Regions from separate parts of the Streptomyces sp. NPDC048415 genome, predicted to be linked through region 3. Evidence: riboswitches for the same ligand, from Rfam matches in the RefSeq annotation. Region 3 holds a riboswitch; each other region holds the start of a gene.
The links. Region 3 has a riboswitch for thiamine pyrophosphate ahead of thiC (phosphomethylpyrimidine synthase ThiC). Riboswitches for the same ligand answer to the same signal wherever they lie in the genome.

Region 1 (3,198 bases), on a different contig from region 3:
AGGCGGCGATGTCGGTGACCACGCGTTCGGGCTGTTCCCAGTGGACGACATGGCCCACGTCCTCGTAGGTGAGGAGGCGGGCTCCGTGGATGGCGTCGAGGATGGTCTGCTGGTCGCCGCGGGGCAGGAAGTCGTCCTGGTCGCCCCAGATGACGAGGGTGGGCACCAGGATGCCCGCGAGGGTCACGGGGAGGTCGGCTTCCAGGAGTCCGCGCAAAGTCTCTTTCCAGACGTACGCGGGGAGTTTGAGGCTTTCGTCGATCATCGTCTCGATGAGTCCTCTGGCGACCGGTCGGGCCAGCATGGCGGACATGAACTCTTCGATGAACGCGCGGGGGACGGGATCGGTGAGGCCCTGGACGCTCTCCCGCAGTCCGGTCACCGTCGGCTTGTCCGTGAGGGTGCCGGGGGCGCCGATCAGTACAAGGCCCGAGATCCGGTCGGGGTGGCTGCCCGCGACGATCCTGGCGGGCACACCACCGGTGGAGGCTCCGACGAGGAGGGCGCGGTCGATGTCGACGGCGTCGAGGAAGGCGACGAGATCGGCGGCGAAGTCTTCGGGCGTGTAGCCGTCGGCGGGACGGTCGGCGTCACCGTGGCCGCGCTGGGTGGGTGCGTAGCCGTGCAGCGAGGGTGGGAGGCGCCTCAGGAGGGGCTCGAAGGACCACCACGAGTCGGCCAGACCGTGCACGAAGACGACTGGTGTGCCACCGGGGTAACCGGCTTCCGCATACGGGAGGGTGAGTCCTTCCCGCACCGGCGCGGACTTCAGGGAGATCACGGTCATGACACCCTGCCTCCTTCCGCTCGCGAGGGGCCCGCAGGCCCGGGGGTGTGCGTCAGGCCGCCCGGATGAAGCGGGTGAGCGCGGCGACGTACTGCTGGGGATGGGTGACGTGGGGGATGTGCCCCGCCCCTTCGATGGTCTGCCGCCGTGCCCGGGGCAGCGCCGTGGCCAGACGGTCGAGGATCGTCGACAGCCATGCCGGGCTCTCACTGCCGCGGCTCAGCAGCACCGGTGCGGTGCAGCGGGAGAGGGCGTCGAGGTCGAGCGTCGACCAGTCGGGGTCGGACTGTTCGTCCAGCCAGGTGGGAGCGTTGCGGACGAACGTCCGGCGTACCTCGGCGGGCTGAGGGCCGTGTCGATCGAGGCTTGCGTCGGACGCAGTTCCCTCATGGCCTCCGGGTCGTCGGCCACGATCGCGACGAGCGGGGGTTCATGGACCGTGAGGGTGCGCAACAGCTCGGGGCGGCGCGCGGCCGGCCCCAGCGTGATCGCCGCGCCGAAGGAGTTGCCGGCCACGTGCGCGGGTGCGGGCCCGAGCCGCTCGATCAGGGCCTCGAGGTCGTCCTCGTCCTGCCTCCGCGTGCCCTGGGCCGGTCCCGCCCCACTCTGCCCGTGTCCCCGGCGGTCGTAGGTGACCACCCGGAACGACGAACGGACGTCCGCGTCGATCGCGGGCTGCCATGATGTGTGGTCGTTCCACGAGCCGTGGACCAGCACCAGCGGATCTCCCTCGCCGACGACCTGGTAGGAGAGGTTCAGGTCCGCCACCCGGAGCAGCGGCATGCGGTGACTCCTCGGAACGCCTAGGGGTGACCGGGCTCGGCCAGCCGTGGTCGTTGCCTCCAGTGTCCGCCGGGGGCGCGGGCGGCGCCGCCGGAGCGCCGGGCATACGGCCTCACACGCCTCCTCAGTGCGCATGAGCCAGGCGAGCGGGTTAGGGTGTCCGTCGTACCGGACACGGGGTGCCCCATCCGAGGGCTGAGATCACACCCGTCGAACCTGAACCAGTTCGTACTGGCGGAGGGATGTCTTCATGCCTTTGGCGCATGTTTCCGGCGGGCTGCCCGCCGACAGCGGGCGGACCGTCTTCGACGGGCGGATGCCCGTCGCTCCCGGTGACCTCCGGGTCGAGGGGCACGGCATCGATCCGGTCCCCGAGAGCAACCGGTACGGCGGGGCCGGGCGCCTGTTCACGGTGTGGTTCGCCCCGAACATGACCATGACGGGCGTGTTCACCGGGACCATCGGTATCGCGCTGGGGCTGGACGTCGTCACCGCTCTCGCCGCGGTGGTCCTGGGTACGCTGCTGGGCGCGCTGCCCACCGCCTACCTGAGTACCTGGGGCAGCCTGACCGGGGCGGGCCAACTCCCGCTGGCCCGGCTCGCGTTCGGCCGGTCGGTGGTGCTTCCCGGAATTCTGCAGTGGCTGTCGTCGGTGGCGTGGGACGCGCTGATCGGGCTGTTCGGCGGGGACGCGCTGGCGCGGTTGTGCGGCTGGCCGTTCTGGGTCGGTGTGCTGGTCATGATGCTCGCCCAGGGAGCCCTCGGCGTCCTGGGTTACGAGGCCATCCACCGGCTGCAGATTGTCATGACCGTCTTCCTCGCCGTCGCCTTCACGGTGATCGCCTGGCGGATGCTCGACGGCGTCCACCCCGCCTCGGGCGGCGCCGCGACCGGCGCCGACCGCGCGGGCGCCTTCGCTCTGACCAGCACCATCGCGCTCAGTCTCGCCCTGTCCTGGGCCCCGTACGCGAGTGACTTCAGCCGCTATCTGCCGCGCACTACCTCCCGTGCCCGCATGTTCTGGTGCACTCTGCTCGGCCTGGTCGTGTCCTTCGTGGCCGTGCAGGCCCTGGGGCTGTGGGGCGCGACCGTGCTGACCGTGCAGACGGCCGCGGGAGTGGACGATTTGCTCGGCGGCGGGACACTCGGCGCGTTCGGACTGCTGGCTGTGGCGCTGGCGGCCGTGTGCAGCAACGCGATGAACGACTACAGCGGTTCGCTGGCACTGCAGACCGTCGGCGTGCGGATGCCGCGCCCGGTGGCTGCTGCCCTCGCCGCCGTGCTCGGCTTCCCGCTGGTGCTGTGGATGCACGCCGCCGACACCACCACCCGCTTCCAGAACGTGCTGCTGTTCGTCGGCTACTGGATCCCCGGGTTCGTCGCGATCGTCGTCGTCGACTGGATCGCCCGGGCACGGGCTCGAGGCGGCGCCGCGGTCGACCTGGCGGTCGAGGACACCCGGCCGCGGTCCGGATGGCCCGCGCTGCTGGCCTTCGTGGCCGCCTTCGCCGCGGCCGTGCCGTTCATGGACACCGGCCTGTACGTGGGTCCGGTGGCCCACGCGCTGCACGGCGCCGACCTCTCCTACTACGTGGCGTTCCTGCTCGCCCTCGCTGTGTACGCCCCCC
Region 2 (3,198 bases), on a different contig from region 3:
TGATGGCGGCGCAGCCGACATCCTCCAGCTTCCGCGCGAGCACAGGATCATCGTTCGTGTACGGCAGCACGGTGAACCCGTCGTCGACCAGCGTCTCCGCGGCGTCGAGCAGCTCGATCGGATCGGGCAGCAGCGTGCGCTCGTCGGCGATGACCTCCAGCTTGACCAGGTCGCTGCCGAGCGCTTCGCGCGCGAGACGAGCGGTCAGCACGGCCTCGCCCGCGGTGAAACAGCCCGCCGTGTTGGGCAGGACGCGGATGCCGAGCTTGTCGAGCACCGACAGCACCGAACCGTGGACGCAAGCGTTTACGCGCCGCATCGCGACCGTCGTCAGCTCCGTGCCGGACGCCACGAGTGAGCGCTCCAGGACGTCAAGGCTGGGCGCACCGCCGGTACCCATGATCAGACGGGACGAGAAGGACGTACCAGCGAGGACGAAGGGATCGTCGGCCATGGCTCAGCCTCCTTGGACGGCGGTGAGGACTTCGATGCGGTCTCCCTCGGAGAGGGCTGTCGACGACCACTGCGCGCGCGGGACGACGGTTTCGTTGAGCGCGGCGGCCACCCCGGACGGCGCGGGGGTGAGGGTGGCGACGAGCGTGTCGAGAGCGGTCCCCGTGTCGATGCGCTGTCGCTCTCCGTTGACGAAGATGTTCATGCGGGCTGCTCCGTGAGGGCGGCGGCGCCGAAGCGCCCGGGTGTGAAGGGGCGGGCCACGTCGGGGAGTTCGCCGGTGGTCAGGACGTGCGCCATCGCGTCACCGGTGATGGGGGTGAGCAGTACGCCGTTGCGGTAGTGCCCGGTGGCCAGCAGGAGCCCGTCCAGTTCGGTCGGGCCGAGCAGCGGCGCGTTGTCGGGCGAGGCAGGGCGCAGTCCGGCGCGCGTCTCCGTGAGTGGCAGCTCGGTGATCCCGGGCACCAGCTCATGGGCGTCGCGCAGCAGTTCGTACACGCCGCCGGCGGTCACTGTCGTGTCCCAGCCCAGCTCCTCGCTGGTGGCGCCCACGACGAGTTCGCCGCTCTCGCGCGGCACCAGGTAGACCTGGCTGCCGCGCACGACGGCACGTACCGTGCGGCTCAGGAAGGGCGCGTACCGCTTCGGCACGGTCAGGCGCAGTACCTGCCCCTTCACGGGACGCACGGGCGGCAGGACGTCGTCGGGGACGCCCGCCAGACGCCCGCTGAGGCTGCCCCCCGCCAGCACGATCTGGCCGCCGGCGAGCTCGGTGCCATCGGTGGTGACCGCTCCGGCGGCCCGGTCCCGTACGACGCTCAAACGCTCCGCCCACGCCCGGTGGAACACCACACCGGCCCGCTCACACGCCGTGACCAGGGCCCGCGCGAGGCGGCGCGGATCGACCTGGTGATCGCCGTCGACGCGCAGACCTCCGCGTACGCCGGGCGCGAGCATCGGCTCAAGACGGCGGCACTCGCGACCGCTCAGCCACTCCGAGTCGAGCCCCGACCGGCGTTGCAGTGCGTGCAGTTCCCGCAGATGGGCGCGGTCGTCGGCGTCCAGCGCGACGGCCAGCGTGCCGCACTGTCGGTAGCCGAGGTCCTGGCCGCTCGCCTGGGTGAGCTCGGCGGCGAAGTCCGGATAGCGGCGCGCGGAGGCGAGATTGAGGCCCAGCAGGGTCTGCTCGCCGTAGTGCAGTTCGGTGACGGCGGCGAGCATTCCGGCGGCCACCTGGGCCGCTCCGCCGCCGGGTTCGGGGTCGACGACGGCGGTGGCGAACCCGCGTTGCGCGGCCCGCCAGGCCGTGACAAGGCCGATGATGCCGCCCCCGATGACAAGGACATCTGATGTACGCGACATGGGCGTCCAGCCCCTCCCTTCGCCGGCATGACCCGGATCAGGTTCGTACGGTCGGAGGCCGTCCCAGCCTCCCTCTCAGCCCGGTGCGTCCGGGCTCCCGCGAGTGCTTTACGGTGACCACCCTAGCCCGCCGCCACCTTTCCCAGTAAGGGAGCCTCCGTCCATGGCCCGTTCGCTCGACGGCCTCGTGCTCGCCCCGGTCGCCGACCAGGCGCCGGGTCAGGTGGGCACCCGCACCCGGTTCTCGTACCACGAGAAGGACGGCGAGATCTGGGCCGAGTACACGGGCGGCGACGTCGTACGCGGGCACCTCGTGGGTACCCGTGAAGGCGACCGCCTCGACTTCCGGTACGTGCAGCTGAAGCGCGACGGCAGCACCTCGTCGGGGCGCTGCGCGTCCCTCGTGGTGGAGCTGCCCGACGGACGCGTGCGTCTGGAGGAGACCTGGGAATGGGAGTCGCAGGCGGGGAGTGGGACGAGCGTGGTGGAGCAGCTCCGCGAGAAGTGTGGAACAGCTCACTGAGCCCGGCCGCTGACTGACAAATTGTCAGGTGTCTATGGTGATCAGGTGAGCGAGCAGACGCAGGCGCAGTCGCAGGGGCGTACGGCACGGCGGGTCGTGATCGTGGGCGCGGGGATGGCCGGGGTGCAGAGCGCGGTCGCGCTGCGCGAACAGGGCTTCACCGGCACCGTGACACTGATCGGTGCGGAGCCGCACCAGCCGTACGACCGGCCGCCGCTGTCCAAGGCCGTCCTGCTCGGCAAGGCCGAGGGCTCCGCCTTCGACGTCGACTTCGAGGCGCTGGACATCGAACTGCAGCTCGGGCGCGAGGCGCTCGGCCTGCGCCCCGGCGACCACGAACTGGACACGGCCACCGGACCCGTGCCGTACGACGTCCTGGTCGTCGCGACCGGAGCGGAACCGATCCGGCTGCCGGGCGCGGAGGGCGTGCCCGGGGTCCATCTGCTGCGCACCCTCGACGACGCCGAGCGGCTGCGTCCCGTCCTCGCCCAGCAGCACGACATCGTGGTCGTCGGGGCGGGCTGGATCGGCGCCGAGTTCGCCACGGCGGCGCGCGAGGCGGGGTGCGCGGTGACCGTCGTCGAGGCCGCCGACCGGCCGCTCGCGGGGGCGTTGCCCGCCGAGGTGGCCGCGCCGATGGCGGCCTGGTACGCGGACAGCGGGGCCACACTGCGTACGCACGCGCGCGTGGAGCGCGTCGAGCCCGGCGCGGTGGTGCTGGACGACGGCTCCCGGGTGCCCGCGGGCGCCGTGGTCGTCGGCATCGGCGCGCGTCCGGCCACCGCCTGGCTCGCCGGCTCCGGCATCGAGCTCGGTGCCCATCGCGAGGTCCTGGCCGACGACCATCTGCGCACCTCGGT
Region 3 (3,198 bases):
TGCAACTCCCAGACCGCGGACGTCTGCGTCACCGTCACATCGTCGAGGACACCGAGCGAACCGATGATGACGCCGGCGAGCAGCAGACCGCTCATGTCGATGGACGGGTACAGGCCATGGATCAGACCCGTGTTGTCGTCCGTGTTGCCGGTCAGCGCCGCCCAGCCGATGAACACCGAGCCGAGCACACCGATCAGCACCAGCGAGAGCAGCGTGCCGACCACGGCCACCGATGTACGGGCCGAGAGGCCATGGCACATATAGAGCGCGATCAGCATGATCGCACTGGCCCCGATGACCGCCACGACCAGCGGGTTCGAGCCCTGCAGGATCGCGGGCAGGATGAAGAACGTCAGGATCAGGAAGCTGACGGCCAGCGCGATCAGCGCCATCACGCCACGCATCCGGCCCACCACCACGACGACGACCGCGAAGATCCCGGCGAGCAGCGCCATGGGGAACTTCCGGTTCACGTCGGTGACCGAGTACTGCAGGTCCTTGGGCGCGGAGGGCTCGTATGCGACCACGACCTTCTCGCCCTGGTGCAACTGCCTCGACTGGTCCGGCTGGACGATCTCGGTGAACGTCCGGCCCTTGTCCTTGCCGGTGTCGACCCGGATCGTCGCCTTCTTGCAGGTGCCGTTGGCCTGCTGTTGTGCGGAGGAGCCCTCGGCGGTGGAGGTGTCGCCGGTCGGCGTCTCCCCCGAGGCGTTCACGGACTTGCAGTCCACTTTGTCGACCTTGGTGACCGTCGCCTGCTGGGTCTGCCGGTCGAAGCCGACGCCGGTCCGTTCGTGGGACGGGGCGCCCCCGGGCCAGAACACCGCTAGGCCCACAACGACCGCCGCAGCGAAGGGGATCAGCACCGCTGCGATGACCTTGCGCAGATGCTTGGAGACGGGAGCGGCGGGGCCATGGCTGTGTGAGTGGCCGTGTCCGCCGCCCGTTCCGTGACCCTGTCCGCCCTCTGGGCCGTGGCCATGCCCGTTGCCGGGCCCAGGACCATGTCCGCCGCCGCCCGGTCCGCGTCCGCGGCCGTTGCCGGAGCCGGGTCCGTGCGGCGGCTCGGGCGGTGGGAATGGGGGCTGCTGCGATGTGGTCACTGACCGATCATCGCAAGAACCGGAGGGGCCCTCTGTTCACCGCGCCAGATATGACGCTAGCGTGGAGGCACCTTTGCACACGCGGGAGCTCGGAGCACCGGGCTGAGAGGGCGCTGACCTTCGTCCCAGCGATGTTTCACATGAAACATCGACGGACGGAAGCCGCTGCGTCGACCGCCGAACCTGTTACCGGGTAATGCCGGCGTAGGGAGTAGGTCTCATGACCAACAAGGACGTACGCACGTCTGCCTCCAGTCAGACCGACGGGGCTCCTTCCCCGTCCCAGAACGGTGAGGCCGGGAAGTCCATCGGCTGGCACAAGGCGTATGTCGGGGGTTCGCGCCCCGATCTGCGGGTGCCGGTCCGTCAGGTGCACCTCACCAACGGGCAGTCCGTCACGCTGTACGACACCTCCGGCCCGTACACGGATCCGACGGTCGAAACCGACGTACGCAGGGGGCTGGCGCCGCTGCGTGAGAACTGGATCATCGCCCGCGGCGACACCGAGGAATACGCGGGCCGCCCTGTCCGCCCCGAGGACGACGGGATCAAGCACACCGCACCGCGCGGAGGCCTCCGCAACCTCGACGCGGTCTTCCCTGGGCGGCCGCGCCAGCCGCGCCGGGGCCGCCCCGGACAGGCGGTGACGCAGCTCGCGTACGCCCGACGGGGCGAGATCACGCCCGAGATGGAGTTCGTGGCGGTCCGCGAGAATGTCGACCCCGAGGTGGTACGCGAGGAGATCGCCGCGGGTCGCGCGGTGCTGCCCGCGAACGTCAACCACCCCGAGATCGAGCCGATGATCATCGGCAAGCGGTTCCTGGTGAAGGTCAACGCCAACATCGGCAACTCGGCTGTGACGTCCTCCATCGAGGAGGAGGTCGAGAAGATGACCTGGGCGACCCGTTGGGGCGCCGACACGGTCATGGACCTGTCCACCGGCCGCAACATCCACACCACGCGCGAATGGGTGCTGCGCAACTCCCCCGTTCCCATCGGCACGGTACCGCTCTACCAGGCACTGGAGAAGGTCGACGGCCGCGCCGAGGAGCTGACCTGGGAGATCTACAAGGACACGGTCATCGAGCAGGCCGAGCAGGGCGTGGACTACATGACCGTCCACGCGGGCGTGCGCCTGCCGTACGTGCCGCTCACCGCGAACCGCAAGACCGGCATCGTCTCGCGCGGCGGCTCGATCATGGCGGCGTGGTGCCTGGCGCACCACAAGGAATCGTTCCTGTACGAGAACTTCGAGGAACTCTGCGAGATCCTCGCGGCCTACGACGTCACCTACTCGCTCGGCGACGGGCTGCGGCCCGGCTCCATCGCGGACGCCAACGACGCCGCACAATTCGCGGAGTTGAGGACGCTCGGGGAACTCAACACGATCGCCAAGCGTTTCAACGTACAGACCATGATCGAGGGCCCGGGACATGTCCCGATGCACAAGATCAAGGAGAACATCGACCTTCAGCAGGAGATCTGTGATGAAGCTCCGTTCTATACGCTCGGCCCGCTGACGACGGACGTCGCGCCGGCGTACGACCACATCACCTCCGGCATCGGTGCCGCGATGATCGCCTGGTGGGGCACGGCCATGCTCTGCTATGTCACGCCCAAGGAGCACTTGGGCCTGCCCAACCGTGACGACGTCAAGACCGGCGTCATCACCTACAAGATCGCCGCCCACGCAGCCGACCTCGCCAAGGGGCACCCAGGTGCGCAGGAATGGGATGACGCGCTGTCCGACGCCCGCTTCGAGTTCCGGTGGGAGGACCAGTTCAATCTGGCCCTCGACCCGGACACAGCACGGGAGTTCCACGACGAGACGCTGCCGGCCGAGCCCGCCAAGACGGCGCACTTCTGCTCCATGTGCGGACCCAAGTTCTGCTCGATGAAGATCTCGCAGGACATCCGGCGGGAGCACGGTGGTTCACAGGTGGAGATCGAGGAGGGCATGGCTCAGAAGTCCAAGGAGTTCGCGGCCGCGGGCAACCGGGTCTATCTGCCGTTGGCGGACTGAGGCGCACCACACGCGGTGTGTGATGCCCGGAGTCGTCCGATGCGCACAGGTGCGTCTCGGGCGGCTCCGGGG

Region 1: linked by a shared signal. The riboswitch ahead of AB0D27_RS27040 (cytosine permease) and the one ahead of thiC (phosphomethylpyrimidine synthase ThiC) in region 3 are both predicted to bind thiamine pyrophosphate.
Region 2: linked by a shared signal. The riboswitch ahead of thiO (glycine oxidase ThiO) and the one ahead of thiC (phosphomethylpyrimidine synthase ThiC) in region 3 are both predicted to bind thiamine pyrophosphate.

Annotation. Positions count from the first base shown of each region.
Region 1 is NZ_JBEZKJ010000047.1:25,845-29,042, reverse strand. It holds gene AB0D27_RS27055 (alpha/beta hydrolase) at 1-787, opposite strand, end outside; gene AB0D27_RS27050 (alpha/beta hydrolase) at 840-1,085, opposite strand; gene AB0D27_RS27045 (alpha/beta hydrolase) at 1,007-1,570, opposite strand; TPP riboswitch at 1,736-1,830, shown strand; gene AB0D27_RS27040 (cytosine permease) at 1,821-3,198, shown strand, end outside.
Region 2 is NZ_JBEZKJ010000025.1:76,667-79,864, reverse strand. It holds gene AB0D27_RS18940 (thiazole synthase) at 1-454, opposite strand, end outside; gene thiS (sulfur carrier protein ThiS) at 458-658, opposite strand; gene thiO (glycine oxidase ThiO) at 655-1,815, opposite strand; TPP riboswitch at 1,813-1,926, opposite strand; gene AB0D27_RS18925 (hypothetical protein) at 1,979-2,338, shown strand; gene AB0D27_RS18920 (FAD-dependent oxidoreductase) at 2,453-3,198, shown strand, end outside.
Region 3 is NZ_JBEZKJ010000013.1:114,478-117,675, reverse strand. It holds gene AB0D27_RS12445 (YibE/F family protein) at 1-1,103, opposite strand, end outside; TPP riboswitch at 1,175-1,331, shown strand; gene thiC (phosphomethylpyrimidine synthase ThiC) at 1,324-3,126, shown strand.